3 regions of the Vibrio sp. R12-SW3-ISO1 genome follow, and region 2 is predicted to be linked to each of the others. Evidence: predicted binding sites of a transcription regulator. Region 2 holds the regulator's gene; each other region holds the start of a gene.

Region 1 (5,808 bases), on a different contig from region 2:
GTTGCGACCTGAAGGCATCGAGTGGCCAGAAAACGAAGAAGGCTTTATTAGCTTTAAGTTGGAACATTTGTCGGTCGCCAATGGCATTGAACACGCCAACGCGCACGACGCGATGGCGGATGTGATTGCCACCATTGAGATGGCAAAAAAAATCAAAGCCGCACAGCCCAAATTGTTTGATTACTTTTTGTCGATGCGCCACAAACGCAAACTCAATGAGCTGATCGATATTGTCAATATGACCCCCTTGATGCACGTCTCCGGCATGTTAGGCCGAGAGTGCCAATACACCAGTTGGATGGTTCCAGTGGCGTGGCACCCGACCAACCAAAACGCGGTTATCATGGTGGACTTAGCCAAAGATCCTCAGCCACTGTTGGATCTTGATGTCGACGCACTCAACACGCGTTTGTACACTAAGCGAGACGACCTAGGGCCCGATGAACTGCCAGTACCAGTCAAACTGGTGCATCTCAATAAGTGCCCAATTCTCGCCCCTGCGAAAACCCTCACGGCGGACAATGCCGCTCATATTGGCATCGACCGCGAGCAGTGCTTACAAAACCTCGCCACGCTTCGCCAACACCCAGAAATCCGCGAAAAGTTGATTGGCTTGTACAGTATTGAAAGAGAGTACGCTACTTCATCCGATGTGGATACTCAGTTGTATGACGGTTTCTTTTCTCCTGCCGACAAAGCAGCCATGGAGATCATTCGTCAAACGGATCCGCAGCAACTCGCAGGTCTAGACATTGAATTCAGTGATCCACGCATCGCCCCGCTGCTATTTCGCTACCGCGCACGCCACTACCCATGGACATTGGATGAAAAAGAGCAGCAGCAGTGGGCGGCGCATTGCCGCGAGTACTTCGAAAGTCACATTGAAGATTACATGATCAATCTGGAAAACTTAGCTCATGAACATGAAAGTGACGAAAAGAAAGTCGCTATCTTAAAATCGGTCTATCAATACGTTCAACAGTTGGTCTCTTAAGGCAACACCGCTCTTATGCCTCGTACTTTATTGCACTACTTCATCTCATTTGGCTTGATTTTTCTCTGCCTGATCGCCGGTCTTAATATTCAGCAATGGCTGGAGACCTCGATTCCCGGCAGCATCATCGGCATGCTTATTTTGTTCTCCTTAATGGCAAGCGGCTTGGTGCCCTCAAAGTGGGTCAAACCCGGTGCGACGCTGTTTATTCGCTATATGGTACTGCTGTTTGTGCCCATCAGTGTCGGCCTGATGGAGCACTTCGATCTGCTCTACCACAATGCGTGGCCAATTCTGGCAAGTGCGATAGGTGGCACGGCGATTGTCCTCGTCTCTCTGGGCTGGATGCTCGATCGCCTGCTTAAGCGAGGCGATCAATGATGTGGCTACTCGTGACTGTGGTGGTGTTTTTGAGTGCGCGTTGGGTGTGCAGTAGAGTCAACTCACCGTTAATGAACCCGCTTCTGGTCAGCCTAGCGGTTCTTATCCCGCTTCTGACTTGGCTAAACGTTCCTTTTGAAACCTATTACGAAAGCAATCACTGGATCAATCTCCTGCTGCAGCCTGCGGTTGTCGCCTTGGCCTACCCACTGTATGAGCAGCTCCCTCAAATTCGGGCCAATTGGCGCATCATTATGTTGGCATGCGGCGTGGGTAGCGTCCTGTCAATGGCGACGGCCAGTCTGATTGCCGTTAGCCTAGACACCGACTTAACCTTGATCGCCAGTTTGCTCGGCAAATCGGTAACCACGCCGATTGCGATGGAAGTCTCTAGCCATTTGGGCGGCGAACCCGCGATTGCAGCGATCTTAGTGCTGTTGGTCGGCTTGTTTGGGGCAATTTTCGCCTACCCTATCTACGGGCTGTTAAACATCACCCACCCAATTGCAAAGGGTCTGACCATGGGCACCGTCTCACATGCCCTTGGCACCGCGACCTGTGCGGAGAAAAACGCGCAAGATGCTGCGTTTAGCTCTCTGGCTCTGGTGGTATGTGGCGTGATCACCTCCATATTGGCACCGTCATTTTTCGCTGTGGCGCTCTGGTTATCGCACTAGCTGCGGCTAGGCAGTGCGCCAAAATTGTGTGACATCACTCATCTATCAGTAAATTTGCACTCGTTACAAACGTAAGTGTGATTTTTATCACTGTATTGTTTGGTGCGTCGCATAGAATGATTGTCCAGTATCACAAGATGTCAACAACCTAGCTATGTTTTCCCTAGCATCGAGCTTGACTCTGAAATAACAACAAAGGATTCACTATGACCAGCCGCATAGAACAAGCCCTGACACAGCTCCCTAGCGACGTTGCCGATTACCTCAAACCCATCGTGCTGAGCGAGTCATTTGATGCCACCCTGTCAGCCGACCAATTTGAGCAGTTAAAAAACATCAGCGGTAAAAGCGATGCCGATACGCGAGTGATGCTCTTGCCTGTCGCGGCGGCGTTTTCCTACGCCCCCCTGTCTAAATTCTACGTGGGCGCGATTGTGCGCGGCTTAACGGGTCGCTTATATTTCGGTGCCAACGTTGAGATTGCCGGTGTGCAACTCGGTCAAACGGTACACGCCGAGCAGTGTGCCATCAGCCACGCGTGGATGAAAGGCGAGCAAGGCATTTCTGACATCACCATCAACTACAGCCCTTGCGGCCACTGTCGTCAGTTTATGAATGAACTGTCGACGGCAAAAGAGCTCACGGTTCAATTGCCTGAACGTGAAGGCAAGACTCTGCACGATTATCTGCCAGAAGCCTTTGGTCCTAGCGATCTCGGTATTGAGTCGGGTTTGATGTCTGAGGTCAATCACGGCTATCACAGTGAAGAGGGTGACGAGTTGGTACAAGCAGCACTGAAAGCACTGAATATGAGCCACTCACCTTACACTCACAACCTGAGCGGTGTCGCACTCAAAACCACCGATGGGTCGACCTATCTCGGTGCGTACGCTGAAAACGCCGCGTTCAACCCAAGCTTGCCACCACTGCAAGTCGCGTTAATTCAACTGTTGATGGCCGGAAAATCCTTCAGTGACATTGAATCTGGTGCCTTGGCAGAAATGGCTGAGGGAGGAATCAGCCACCTGGCCGACACGCAAGCGACCCTTGAAGTATTAGGACCAGATATTCCACTGACCTATCTTGCGATCTAAGCTTTAACGCCGACAAATTGTGCTCGATAAAAAAGCGCCTTTTATCCACATAACGTGAGTAAAAGGCGCTTTTTCTGTTTACGGTGGCAGTGTTGCCGCGAAGACCTATTCTGCCTACAACGAAAAGTAGCGGCTCACTATCGAGGCATCAAACGTCAAAGAACGGCGTCGCATCCACTTCTAGCTGACTTGGCGCAATCGCTTTGGCAATCTTGACGCTGCTGCGCTTGAGATCGACAAAAGCCACATCGACATAATGCTTGTTCTTACGCGAGTAAAAACACTTCACTTCCGGTTTCAGCGGCTCAGATTCATTGGATGTCCAGACAATGCCCACTCGCCCATCACTGAGTTCGACTAACGCCCCCACTGGGTACATACCGATACAGTTGATGAACTTATACACCAAGTCACGATCGAGGTGATTGGGCGTGAGGCTCAATAGAATTTTAAACGCCTCTGCCGAGCTCATTCCGCGCTTGTAGACGCGATCCGCGGTGAGGGCATCGTAGATATCCACAATGCAACTCATGCGACCGTGCAGTGGAATTTCATCCCCTTTAAGGCCATTCGGGTAGCCGTTGCCGTCCAGTTTTTCGTGATGCATCAGACAGACATCACGGCTCACATCACTGAGCCCAGTCACGGACATGATCATATCTTTCGCAAACACTTGATGAAGCTTCATGTGCTCAAATTCTTCCGGTGTTAAGCGTGCCGGTTTGTGCAGCACCTTATCATCCACCTTCACTTTGCCCACATCATGAATAATGCCGCCGATCGCCATCTCTTTGAGCATCTCTCTTGGCAATTGCAGATGTTTACCAAAGGTCACCAATAAGGTGGCCACATTGACCGAATGCTCCAATAGATACTCGTCCTTGTTGCGCAGCGCTGAAACACATTGCAGCGCATCGGAGTCCACCAGCGCCGATTCAATCAAATCTTCCGCCCAATCATCAAACTCATCGACATGGACCGTTTTACCATCAAAAGTTTGGGTCAATACGCGATGAGCAAGCCCTTTGGCTTCACGAATAATATTGCTCGCTTTCTTCTGCATGGAAAAACGGCTTTTGGCTTTACGCTTAACTGCCTCGGTCTTCACCGATTCTACCGCCGCAGGTGGCGCAATGTTGTGCGAGTCATCGATTGGCTCTTGCACGGGTTTAAAAGTGCAACCTTTAGCAGACAAACTTTCGTCAACCCAAGCGAATTGGATACCATTTTTGATCAGTTGATTGACGGCTTGCTCTGACGGGACGCGCCCAGCATTTGCTAGGTTCACCTTTTTGTTGTCTTCCAGTGCGGTGACAAACATACCGACGGTTAGAGTGTCGATTGGAATTTTGATGGAATTATTAGGATCGTATTGCATTCTTATTTGATGATTACTCTACAACAAGTCACTTTAAGATTATAACTCTGATTTATGCTACACGCCCAACAAATACATGCAAGAGTCCTAATATAAGTCACAAAATTGAGATAGACGCAAACGTTTGCCTTTTGAGATCTATCCTCGTATGATCAGCGCCAAATTCTACATCTCTAAAAGGTTGATTATGTTTGGTACAGCGACTCGTCAAAATGCAACGCGTGTTCTTCTCCTCGGCTCAGGTGAACTGGGTAAGGAAGTCGCCATTGAGTGTCAGAGACTGGGCTTAGAAGTCATCGCGTGTGACCGCTATGAAGATGCTCCTGCTATGCAAGTCGCGCATCGCAGTTACACACTAGACATGCTTGACGGCGACGCACTGCAAGCCATCATCGACAAAGAGCAACCTCACTATGTCGTGCCAGAAATTGAAGCGATCGCTACCGACAAGCTGGTGGAGCTTGAAGCGCGTGGTCTCAATGTCGTGCCGAGTGCGAAAGCCACACAGTTGACTATGAACCGCGAAGGCATTCGCCGCCTAGCCGCAGAAACGCTCTCTCTGACCACCTCTCCATACCGATTTGCCGACAACTATGACGAATTCACCGCAGCGATGGAGGCGGTCGGTCTGCCATGCGTGTGCAAGCCTGTGATGAGCTCATCGGGTAAAGGACAAAGCGTCATTAAGACCGATGCAGACATCGAAAAAGCCTGGGCATACGCTCAAGATGGCGGCCGCACTGGCGCAGGTCGCGTGATTGTTGAAGGCTTTATTGATTTTGATTACGAAATCACCCTCCTGACGGTACGCGCCGTTGACGGCGTTCATTTCTGCGCCCCAATTGGGCATCGCCAAGAAGATGGCGATTACCGTGAGTCTTGGCAGCCACAAATCATGTCCGATAAGGCGCTAAAAGCGGCGCAGCATGCGGCGCAAAGCGTTGTCGATGCATTAGGCGGCTACGGCATTTTTGGTGTCGAACTCTTTATCAAAGGCGACACGGTGATTTTTAATGAAGTTTCGCCGCGCCCACACGATACCGGCCTGGTCACTTTGATGTCACAAGACAGTTCAGAGTTCGCACTGCATGTCCGCGCGTTCACCGGCATGCCAATCAGCAGCATTACTCAATACGGCCCTGCTGCATCTGCCGTCGTGGTAGGTCAAGGCACCTCACAAGACATCCGTTTTGAAGGCATGCAACAGGCACTCAGCGCGCCTCAAACCCAGCTGCGTTTATTCGGTAAACCTGATATCAACGGTCGCCGCCGTCTTGGCGTTGC
Region 2 (5,808 bases):
AATTAAACGGTTTCATTGAAAAGCGGTTAGACCATAAGTAGTCCGCCTCACTATCCGTTTCAGAGATGACACTATCCAGTTGCCAATAGCCTAATAGTCCCTGATTGTTTGATACCCATGACACTGATAAAGAAGGCGTCGAATTCCCATATGTGCCTAATTGTAAATTATGTTGCCATGTCGGCCCCCACCAACGTTCAAGGTATCCCAATGCAACTAACGAGTAACCAACATTAAAGGCAATATACGAACCGCTAAAGTCAATATCTTGATCATACTCTATGGGTAGCAAATCTTGCTGGGATATCCTTTGGTTTACGTAGTTCAAATTAAGTCTGTACGCAAAACGGTCATCTAGATGATCATAGCTAGAGTAAATTCCCCAACTATCACTATCATTAGCGCCATATCCTAAAGACACTAGCGGCCCTGTCTGGTACTTCACTTTCGACATGAATTTACCACGTCCATATTGCGCATTACTCATTGAATGCCGCAACTGTCGATTTGCTACTAAGGCTTGTTCATCTGATATATGATTGTTGGCGAGATCATCGCCGATGCTAAGCCAACGTAGAGGAAATGTACTAACGGGAGAGTTCATCAGGCCAATATTTGAGAGTTGATTGAGTGATGCTCTTAGGAAAGGGTCATGGGACTCTAGCCATGGTGACGCTTTTACACCAAAGGGAAGACAGAAAAGAGACAACACCCACATTAAACCGAAAAATACTTGCAGTGTTACCTCTGAAAACGTGTCTTTTATAAAGAACCGACGTCCTAAACATCCATTTACCACAACTAGAACCTTTGATTCTCTTTGAATCCCACTGACATAACCTATAATTATTATTAGCTTATTAGAATTTTGGTTTTCGATGAAATGGTGAACTAGCTACAAATAAGCACGCCCGATCATACTGCATCAATCACAAAGATATGCAGTATATAGAGTATTAACATATCAATAAAGTACTTCCCTTCTCATTATACTACGTAGTTAAAATGCAACTTGCGAAAATAAGAATACTGACGAGTAGCAAACTGCTCAAGGGGCACACTCGCCTTCGTTTTGGTGATATAGTGCGAACATACAAGGACAGGTATTACACATAAGGTTTGTCATGTCAGCAAAACACCCCATTATTGCCGTAACGGGCTCTTCCGGTGCGGGCACAACCACGACCTCTGAAGCGTTTCGCAAAATGTTTAACATGATGCGCGTGAAACCGGCTTGGGTGGAAGGGGACAGTTTCCACCGCTTTACGCGCCCAGAAATGGATGTCGAGATCCGCAAAGCGCGCGAGCAAGGACGCCACATCAGCTACTTTGGTCCGCAGGCGAACGACTTCCCTGCGCTGTCTGAGTTTTTTAAGCAGTATGGCAATGAAGGCACAGGGCAAATTCGTCGCTACTTGCACACCTTCGATGAAGCCGTGCCCTACAATCAAATGCCGGGTACCTTCACGCCGTGGCAAGATTTGCCGGAAAATTCTGACGTGCTGTTCTACGAAGGACTGCATGGCGGCGTGGTGGATGGTGAGGTCAACGTCGCCCAACACGTCGACTTTTTGATTGGCATGGTGCCGATTGTGAACTTGGAGTGGATTCAAAAATTCGTCCGTGACACGCGCGATCGCGGTCACTCACGCGAAGCGGTAATGGACTCGATTGTCCGCTCGATGGATGACTACCTCAACTACATTACCCCGCAATTTTCGCGTACCCACATCAACTTCCAACGCGTGCCGACCGTCGATACGTCCAACCCACTTAACGCTAAAGGCATCCCAAGTTTAGATGAAAGCTTTGTGGTGATCCGCCTGCGCGGCATCAAACAGGTCGACTTCCCATATCTGCTCGCTATGATTGATGGCTCTTTCATGTCGCGCCACAACACTATTGTCGTGCCGGGGGGTAAGATGAGTTTTGCGATGGAGCTCATCGTCAGACCTATCCTACAGCAGCTTATCGAGACGGGTAAAATTGGCTAGCGATCAGTCCTAAGACCCGTTTACTTGTCATACCGTGATCATGTGCACATTTTTGCGTAAACAATCACCAACTTGACACGATTAAAATCAAGAAATCCCTTTTGAAAAAGGCTACTATTTGTAACCGAAACAAAGATGGCTTGCAGCATTGAATAAGTGCTCTTATCCTAAAAAGCCTTGTTCAAGGCTTCGCGCCTTTTACTGGCGCGACAAAAATGGAAAGCGGCAAGCGTACCCTGCAGAGGAAGTGAGATATTATGGTTCTAGGTAAACCTCAAACCGATCCAACATTAGAGTGGTTCCTGTCACATTGTCATATTCATAAGTACCCATCAAAAAGCACATTGATCCACGCCGGTGAGAAAGCAGAGACGCTTTACTACATCGTCAAAGGCTCTGTGGCGGTACTGATTAAAGACGAAGAAGGTAAGGAAATGATCCTTTCTTACCTAAACCAAGGTGACTTTATCGGTGAACTTGGTCTATTTGAAGAAGATCAAGAGCGTACCGCTTGGGTTCGCGCTAAATCACCTTGTGAAGTTGCAGAGATCTCATTCAAGAAGTTCCGTCAGCTTATCCAAGTCAACCCTGACATCCTAATGCGTCTATCTGCGCAAATGGCAAGCCGCCTACAAGTGACGAGCCAGAAAGTCGGTGACCTCGCCTTCCTAGACGTGACAGGCCGCATCGCGCAAACGCTACTTAACCTAGCGAAACAGCCAGATGCAATGACGCACCCAGACGGCATGCAAATCAAGATCACTCGTCAAGAGATCGGTCAGATTGTCGGCTGTTCACGCGAGACCGTTGGCCGTATCTTGAAGATGCTTGAAGAGCAAAACCTGATCTCCGCCCACGGTAAAACCATCGTCGTCTACGGCACGCGATAGGGTATTAGAGGCGAGTTCCTAGTGGCTAGTTCCTAGAGAAAACCTTTAAAGATTAAGAAAGCCACCCTGTCTACCAGCGGTGGCTTTTTATTTACCACTACCTATTACCCATCACCCATTTCACCAGCCCCCCTCTAGGAACTAGCAACTAGGCACTAGGAACTTCCCCCATCCGTACTCTCAAATATCTTATCCGCTGAAGCCGCGACAAACCCTGGGTAGAGCTCACCATTACTCATCGGATAGCGTTTGGCGAATTCGTAGAAGCCACCTGGGGTCACTTGCGTACCGTCACTAAAGCTCACCTCGACTTTGTCTGCCATGGTGGACGATTGCTCAAGCAGTACCTCTGGTGAGCCTTTCACTTCGCCGCCCGACTCATTGATGACAAAACCCGCTTGGCGCAGGTGCTCATTCACCGCCGCGACCTCGTCAAATGCCTTGAGCTGATTAACGCTTACGGTGAAATGGTTAGCCCCATAGCCGTGCGCCGCAAGCCATGCTGCGTACTCACTCTCTTGGGCGAGGGTTTGAAAATCTTCATAGCTGAGATCCCACAAACGGCCCGCATACAAAAACTCATGGCTTTGCAGTGCGGATGCCTCCACTTGTGCCACCAGCTTGCTGACAATGCGTTGCAGCGGCGCTGAGCACTCTTCGACTTTCAGCTCACTGATGAACACTTTTGGCAACGTCGGATCGGCGTGCTCGTAGTGCTTGGCGACCAAGTGTTTGCTCTCAAAAAGATAATCACCACACGCTTGGTAACCCAGCGCAATAAATGGCGCAGCCAATGTCTCGATACCGAGCGGCGCGATGTTAAAGGTGCGCAGCGCAATATGGTCATTGATCAGCGGCTCATCTTCTTCTAAAAGCTGATGAACCTTGGCCGCTTGAGGGCATAGACGGGAAATATAGTCTTGCCACAGTAAATCGAACAGTTGAGCAGGCGTCATAACGTCTCCATGTTAATCGTGAAGCTGAATCGTAAAGCTAGTTCTTTAAAAGAATGGCTTAATCACAAACCTAGCAATGAATCGAACACCTTGGGCTCCAAGTGAGCCCAAGGTGCCTCTTACAGTTCTACACCCGGGCTTAACGCCTCAGGCAGCAAGGTGTGCTCGCCTTCCATCGATGCCATAGGGTAAGCGCAATAGTCCGCAGCGTAGTAAGCACTTGGGCGAAGGTTGCCCGAGGCGCCCGGTCCGCCAAACGGCGCATCGCCACTCGCCCCAGTTAATTGGCGGTTGCGATTGACGATCCCTGCACGAATGTGGTCAACAAAGTAGGCCCACTCATCATCATCGGTGGACACCAGCCCAGCAGAGAGGCCAAAGCGGGTGTCATTGGCCAGCTCAACCGCGCGCTCAAGACCTTGATAACGCACCACTTGCAGCAGCGGGCCAAAATACTCTTCATCTGGCAGCGCGTCGATGGCCGTGACATCAATAATCCCCGGAGTGACAAACGCTGCCTCGCCCGCTTTCGCTTCCACCAAGCTCACACCACCAAGGCTCTGCAAGTTCGCCTGTGCGTTGAGGATAAAGTGTGCCGCAGCTTTCGAAATTTGTGGGCCCATAAAAGGCGCTGGCTCTGCAAACGGCTGATCGACGCGCAGCTTGCGTGTGGCCTCAACCAAGCGATTAACCAAAGCATCGCCTTTGTCGCCCACAGGCACATAGAGACGACGCGCGCAGGTACAGCGCTGCCCAGCACTGATAAAGGCCGATTGCAAAATGGTGTAGACCGTCGCGTCCAGCTCACCGTAGTGCTCACTGATGACCATAGGGTTGTTGCCGCCCATCTCCAGTGCCAGCATCTTGTCTGGCTGACCGGCAAATTGGCGATGCAGCAGATGACCTGTATTGGCGCTACCAGTAAACAGCAGGCCATCAATGCCTTTCGACTCTGCTAGCGCAATGCCCGTCTCTTTGCCCCCTTGGACTAAATTGATCACGCCCGCAGGCAATCCAGCTTGTTGCCACAGCTTCATCGCTAGTTCACCGGTCAGCGGCGTTTGCTCTGACGGCTTGAACACCACAGTATTGCCCGCCAGCAGTGCTGGGACAATGTGACCATTGGGCAAATGACACGGGAAGTTATACGGACCAAACACCGCCATCACACCCAACGGGCGATGGCGCAGCACAATTTGGTTACCCGCCGCTTCACGGGTACTTTCGCCTGTGCGATCATGATAAGCGCGAATAGAGATGGCAATTTTACCCGCCATGGCCGCGGCTTCTGTGCGCGTTTCCCACAACGGCTTGCCGGTCTCTTTGGCAATCACTTCGGCTATCTGCTCACTGCTCTCTTTCACTTTTTCAGCAAACGCCAGCACGATGGCTTCGCGCTGCGCAAAACTGAGTTTTTTCCATGTCTGGAAGGCGTTTCTCGCCGCGCTGACCGCCGCTTCGACTTGCGCGCTAGACGCGCTGTCACCCTGCCAAATGACCTCGTCATTGTACGGGCTGGTTGAATTCATCGGCTCGCCTTGTCCGGCCAGCCACTCTCCTGCAATCCAATGAGTCATGTTGTTTTCCTTGTCCAATTCTACTGCCATTACTGGGCTGACTATCGCTGGGCTGACTATTACTGAGCCAGCATGCGCACGTAGTCACCATCGCCGACTTGCAGCGCGTTCGCCACCTCTGGCGCTAGGATGACCGAACCCGACTCTTTGTCGTACGCCGCTTTGGCGGCGGTGGCTCTGAAGTTCTCAAATGAGGTGTTAGCAATCAGGTAATCCTGAGAGCTGGCGTGTTCAGAGATGCTCACTTTGGCTCGAAACGATTCTCGCACCGACTCAATATTGCGCACCTCACACTCAACCGTTGGGCCGCCGTCAAAAATGTCTACGTAGTTACGACAGGTGAAACCCTCTTTCTCTAGAAGGCGCAGCGCCGGCTTGGTGTTCTCGTGCA
Region 3 (5,808 bases), on a different contig from region 2:
CTTGCTACCCTACTTGTTAAAGCGGACTTGAGCCGTGAAGAGCGAGCTTGGAAACGAAAAATCAGACGCAGTGCGCACCATATCCCATGGGAGAACGTGCACCTGCTAAGAGATATTGGTTTGGAAAGCGATGGTCGTCCGATTGGCCTGAGTGAACCTGCCCACGTCAAAGCCGAGCGCCGTATTCGTCACCTTCGTCGTGTGCTGAGTACGCGAATACCGACGTAACGTTAGGGGCTGGCGGTGATGACCGTCAGCCCCTAAAACTGAGCAAAAAACCGACCGTGAAGGTCGGTTTTTACGTTTGTACGCCAGTGTGGTGGATACGTCCTTATGGGCAAGGATTGGAATATTGAATGCCAATGGCTTGCAAGCCATCAAGCAGTTCAGGGCTTAAAGTGATATCGAGACTGTCAATATTGGATTTCAACTGTGTCAGGCTGGTGGCACCGATAATATTGGAGGCGACAAATGGTCTTTGATTGACGAAAGCCAATGCCATCTGCGCGGGATCCAGCCCATGTTCACGCGCCAGCGAGACGTACGCCTGTGTGGCGGCGATCCCTTGTGGTGTAAAGTAGCGCACAAAGCGTTCGTACAAGCTGCAACGGGCGCCTGTAGGTTTGGCACCATCAAGGTATTTACCACTCAAACAGCCAAAGGCGAGCGGGGAATAGGCCAGAAGTTGCACGCCTTCGAAATGGCTGATTTCAGAAAGACCGACTTCAAAGCTGCGATTAAGTAAATTGTAGGGGTTTTGAATCGAAACGATCCGTGGCAATTCATGCTTCTCTGCGAGTTTGAGTAGCGACATAACTCCCCAAGGAGTTTCGTTAGAGACGCCGATATAGCGTACTTTTCCTGCACGGACCGATTCCGCCAAGGCTTCTAGGGTTTCGATCAGGGTGACTTCCTGCTGCTGATCCGGATAAGGATAATTAAGCTGACCGAAACAGTTCGTCTGACGCTGAGGCCAGTGGATTTGATACAGGTCGACATAGTCTGTTTGCAAACGCTGCAAGCTATCATCAATGGCTTGGTGAATGTTACGCCAGTCGAGCCTCATGTTGTCACGGATATAAGGCACGCTACGTGGACCGGCGACTTTGGTCGCTAAAATGACTTTCTCACGCTTACCTGATTTTTTGAGCCAGTTGCCAATATAGGTTTCGGTTAACCCCTGGCTTTGCGCTTTGGGCGGTACCGGGTACATTTCGGCGGTATCAATAAAGTTGACGCCACGCTCTAAGGCATAATCTAGCTGACTGAATGCGTCTTGCTCTGTGTTCTGTTCACCAAAGGTCATGGTTCCAAGAGCAATCTGACTGACTTCGAGAGATGAGTGCGGTAACTTGTTGTATTGCATGAACCTTCCTAGTTTCCAGTGGAGATAACTCCAATATAGGGCAAGGTGTGGCTGGTGGATATAGGGTTTATTAACAATTTCGCAAAATTCTGCGTCTTGACTATCTTTAAGAGATCCAGGTTTTTAAGGGATGAAGGTGCGCGATGCAAAAAGTTCAGTTAGATAAATGGATCCACGGCGATCACAAAGAGAGTTATCAGCCGCCCAAGGTGTTCGTTATCGGATGTTCCGATGTATCGCAATACTTGTTAGCGGTGGAATACAAGCATAAGCTCGAACCCATCAGAGAAGGAGAAGAACCCCTTCATTTTGATTCGATAGAGCAGGTGAGAGAGGCGCTGTTGAAACTCGGTGTTGAGCGCGCCTACTTAAGATTGCACAACACCTATGATGAGTGTGGCTCGGGCAGTGGACCTCGTTTTCACGATGTGGCGTTGTCGCTCACGACGCATTGAGCTGGCGCTAAATAAAATGACGAGCGAGTATGTTGGCGGTAAATTGCGTACGCAAGTAAAAGCCGCGAGGTAGCGTCTTGATGCGTTTTCCTGTTGCGCCGTAGGCGTCGGTTGAGACTCGACTGTTGGCGGCTTTCGGTCTGATTTGCAGGACTTCACCGTGCTTAGCGGTAATGTGGCTGACTTGACCAAGTACGATCATCTCCATCAGCTCTTCCCAGTCCGCTTGCAGTTGACGTTCTTCTTCGACACTTGGCGACCACAAAAGCGGGGAGCCAACACGCCGCTCTGCTAGTGGAATTTCGCGCTCCCCCTCAACCGGCACCCACAGTACCCGTGATAACTTGTTTCTTACGTGGCTGTTTTCCCATGTTAAACCATGCACTCCCGTTAAGGGGGCGACACAAACAAAGGTGGTTTCCAGTGGCTTACCGCTATAACTGATGGGAATGGTCTTAAGTTCAATCCCGAGATGCTCAAAGTCTTGCTGTGGTTTGCTGCCTGCGGTTGCGCCTAAATGCCATTCCAGTAATTGACCGACCCAGCCTTTGTCACGCTGTAGATTTGCCGGCACCGTCATCTGGGCTTCCTGGGCGAGCTCTGCAAAAGTGAGCCCTGCGATTTGGCTAGCTCGTTCAAACAGTTCTTGCTCGGAGTGTGGGGCTGGTTTCATCAATACGATTCCTTAAGGTGGTGAGACATTGTATCGAATCCATTCGAGCGATGAAATCTTGCTTGGGATCCCAAGTGGTGAAAGATCCTACTAAATAAACTTATCCACAGAATTTCATCGACATTAAGCAATATTTTTAATATCTGGATCAATTAACAGGGGTTTTAGGGCTGTTTTAGGCTTGATTTCTGCGGTTGTTGTTATTTTACACCTTGTCTGTGTGGATAAAGTGTCCTGTGGTGGATCTTTAACCGATCTGTGTTGTGCGTTAAATATGTCAGATAAAAAGGGATTGGTAATAAGCTGTCTTCTTCTATTGTATTGTTTTTAAATGGTTTTTTTGCGTAACGTTCTTTCTGTTTTATTTTGCTAGGTGAGGCTTGGCGGGAAAATGATCAGTTGAACCGAGATTCTTCACATAGTTATACACAGAAAAGGTGAATAAATGTGGGCCATGTCTCACAACTGTGTGAATAACTGTAGGATTGACCGAAAAATATGCAGAGTAGGTGCGTGACGCCATAAATTGAGTGTGAGTCACAATAGGAAGTTTGCTCCGATTGGGGATATGTGGAAAAATCACTGTAATAAAAGATTTTACTAGAGGGTGGCCAGTGATAGATGGCGATGGTTACCGCTTAAATGTGGGAATTGTAATCTGTAACAACCATGGTCAGGTATTCTGGGCTAAACGATACGGACAACATTCTTGGCAGTTTCCTCAAGGGGGAATTGACGACGGTGAGACTCCCGAGCAAGCAATGTATCGGGAACTGTATGAAGAAGTGGGTTTAACAAAGAGTGATGTCACCATAGTGGCAACGAGTCGTCATTGGTTAAGGTATAAATTACCCAAACGGCTGGTTCGATGGGACTCAAAACCTGTTTGTATCGGGCAAAAACAGAAATGGTTCCTCCTGCGGCTAGATTGCGATGAAGCAAAGATCAATATGCAGCACGGGAGTTCCCCTGAATTTGATGGTTGGCGTTGGGTAAGTTATTGGTATCCGGTGCGACAAGTGGTTTCTTTCAAGCGTGATGTGTATCGCCGCGCAATGAAAGAGTTCGCCTCGATGGCAATGCCGTTCAAAGAACGCAGGACGAAAGGCAAACGTAAACACAAAAGAGGATAGACATGCTGTCTCAACTAAGGGAAATAGTTGAACAAGTTTCTAAGGTCGATGATGTGCATCAGGCCTTAGATGTATTGGTTAAGCAAACGTGCAACGCGATGAGTACGGAGTGTTGTACTGTCTATCTTGCAAATGAAGAAATGCAGCGCCTTGAGCTGATGGCGACTCAAGGTCTGCGCTTTAAAGGGGATAAAATTCATATCCGCTTTGAAGAGGGCTTGGTAGGTTTGGTCAAGCGCAGTGCTGAGCCGCTCAACCTCGCTGAAGCCTCCAAACACCCGGATTTCAAATACTTCTCCGAGCTGGGTGAAGAGATTTATCACAGCTTCCTTGGCACACCGATTATCCACCGTAAGCAAGTGTTGGGTGTTTTGGTGGTGCAGCAAAAGACGCCGCGTCAGTTTGACGAAATGGAGGAGTCCTTCCTTGTTACCCTAGCGGCGCAGCTTGCGGTGATTATTGCCCATGCTCAAACCCAAGGTCATTGGCGATTAGAGAAAAAGCAGCAAGCGATTCGAGGGCTGCCTGCCTCAAGTGGTGTGGCCATTGGTGAGTTCTGGTGGGACGATACTCAGCCAGAGTTATCTGAGGTCTACCCAGCCTCAACACTGGATATCGAACGAGAGCAAGAGTGGCTCTTACTGGCGATTGAAGAAGCGCTCGGCGATTTTCGTCGTATGCGTAAAAAGCTCGACAGTGAAATCAACAAAGACGCTTTAGCCATTTTTGACCTCTTTACTCATTTGCTTAACGATCCCATGTTGCGCAAAGATCTCAAGTCGCAAATCCAAAAAGGCGATAGAGCTGACTGGGCGCTGAGACAAGTGGTCGAGTCCTACTCGAACCGTTTTGCCCGTATGTCGGATCTCTATCTACGAGAAAGAGCGCAAGACATTCGCGAGCTAGGTCAACGCTTACTGTTTTTCTTGCACAATACCAACAAAGAGCAGCAATTGATTGAGCGCCCAATCATCCTCGTGGTGCGTGAACTGACCGCTTCTTTGCTCGCCTCTATCCCTAAAGATAAGTTACTGGCGGTGATTGCCTTAGAGGGCGCGGCGAACTCGCACGCCGCGATTTTGTCGCGTGCGCTCGGTATTCCGGCCGTGATGGGCGTAAACCTCAATCTCAAAGCGATCAATGGTAAGCAGGGGATTGTCGACGGTTACAGCGGTAAGATTCTGATTTCACCGAGTAAACAGTTACTGAGAGAGTATCGCGCGCTGGTCAACGAAGAGGCGGAGCTGTCTAACTTGGTCAATCAGACCATTCAAGCTCCGGCTTGCACTCAGGATGGTGAACGAGTGGAAGTGATGCTCAATGCTGGTCTGAGCGCAGACACCAACATTGCCATCAATCAGGGCGTTGATGGGGTTGGCCTCTATCGAACCGAAATTTCTTTTTTGCTTCAGCACCGTTTTCCTTCGGAAGAAGAGCAAACCCAGCAGTATCAAGCGGTACTCAATAGTTATCCAGACAAACGAGTGGTGATGCGCACGCTTGATATCGGCGGGGATAAAGCCTTACCCTATCTGCCGATTGAAGAGGACAATCCATTTCTTGGTTGGCGCGGTATCCGTTTTACCTTAGATCATCCCGATATTTTCTTGATGCAGATACGCGCGATGCTACGCGCGAGCACGACGCATCACAACTTAAGTATTTTGCTGCCTATGGTATCAGGGGCGCAGGAGTTGGATGATGCCATCACGCTGATTGAGCGGGCTTATCAAGAAGTCAAACTGCTCGATGAGCGACTGAGCATGCCGCAAATTGGCGTCATGATTGAAGTGCCTTCGATGATTTATCTGCTTCCGATGATTGCCGAGAAAGTCGATTTTGTCTCTATCGGGACGAACGACTTAACCCAATACCTGTTGGCGGTGGATCGCAATAATTCACGCGTGGCCGATGTCTATGAATCTATGCATCCATCGGTGGTGATGGCACTGGATCACATTCGCCGTACCTGCGATGAGTTAGGCATTCCGGTGTGCATCTGTGGTGAATTGGCGGGCGATCCGATCGGGGCGATGTTGATGGTGGGCTTGGGGTATCGAAGCCTGAGTATGAATACCTCGAATGTCGCTAAGATCAAATATCTCCTCAGACATACTCAGGTCGATGAACTGCAACATTTGGCGCAAAATGCGCTGTCACAAGCTTATGGAAAAGACATCT

What was found. The regulator CRP, encoded in region 2, controls carbon source genes, mostly activating them, when cyclic AMP is high. The targets are predictions, from matches to a motif close to TGTGANNNNNNTCACA.
Region 1: the regulator CRP is predicted to act here: its motif matches at 2,129-2,144, upstream of cdd (cytidine deaminase).
Region 3: the regulator CRP is predicted to act here: its motif matches at 2,941-2,956, upstream of rppH (RNA pyrophosphohydrolase).

Annotation. Positions count from the first base shown of each region.
Region 1 is NZ_JCBDGK010000046.1:48,253-54,060, forward strand. It holds gene sbcB (exodeoxyribonuclease I) at 1-994, shown strand, start outside; gene AC6R0R_RS14215 (CidA/LrgA family protein) at 1,010-1,375, shown strand; gene AC6R0R_RS14220 (CidB/LrgB family autolysis modulator) at 1,375-2,052, shown strand; gene cdd (cytidine deaminase) at 2,259-3,146, shown strand; gene AC6R0R_RS14230 (cyclic di-GMP phosphodiesterase) at 3,295-4,524, opposite strand; gene purT (formate-dependent phosphoribosylglycinamide formyltransferase) at 4,712-5,808, shown strand, end outside.
Region 2 is NZ_JCBDGK010000050.1:122,613-128,420, reverse strand. It holds gene AC6R0R_RS16410 (capsule assembly Wzi family protein) at 1-799, opposite strand, end outside; gene AC6R0R_RS16405 (phosphoribulokinase) at 1,125-1,994, shown strand; gene crp (cAMP-activated global transcriptional regulator CRP) at 2,252-2,884, shown strand; gene AC6R0R_RS16395 (DUF1338 domain-containing protein) at 3,040-3,840, opposite strand; gene astD (succinylglutamate-semialdehyde dehydrogenase) at 3,960-5,417, opposite strand; gene astA (arginine N-succinyltransferase) at 5,477-5,808, opposite strand, start outside.
Region 3 is NZ_JCBDGK010000039.1:35,429-41,236, reverse strand. It holds gene AC6R0R_RS10445 (DUF1127 domain-containing protein) at 1-228, shown strand, start outside; gene AC6R0R_RS10440 (NADP(H)-dependent aldo-keto reductase) at 332-1,366, opposite strand; gene AC6R0R_RS10435 (DUF6482 family protein) at 1,510-1,821, shown strand; gene mutH (DNA mismatch repair endonuclease MutH) at 1,829-2,494, opposite strand; gene rppH (RNA pyrophosphohydrolase) at 3,109-3,627, shown strand; gene ptsP (phosphoenolpyruvate--protein phosphotransferase) at 3,630-5,808, shown strand, end outside.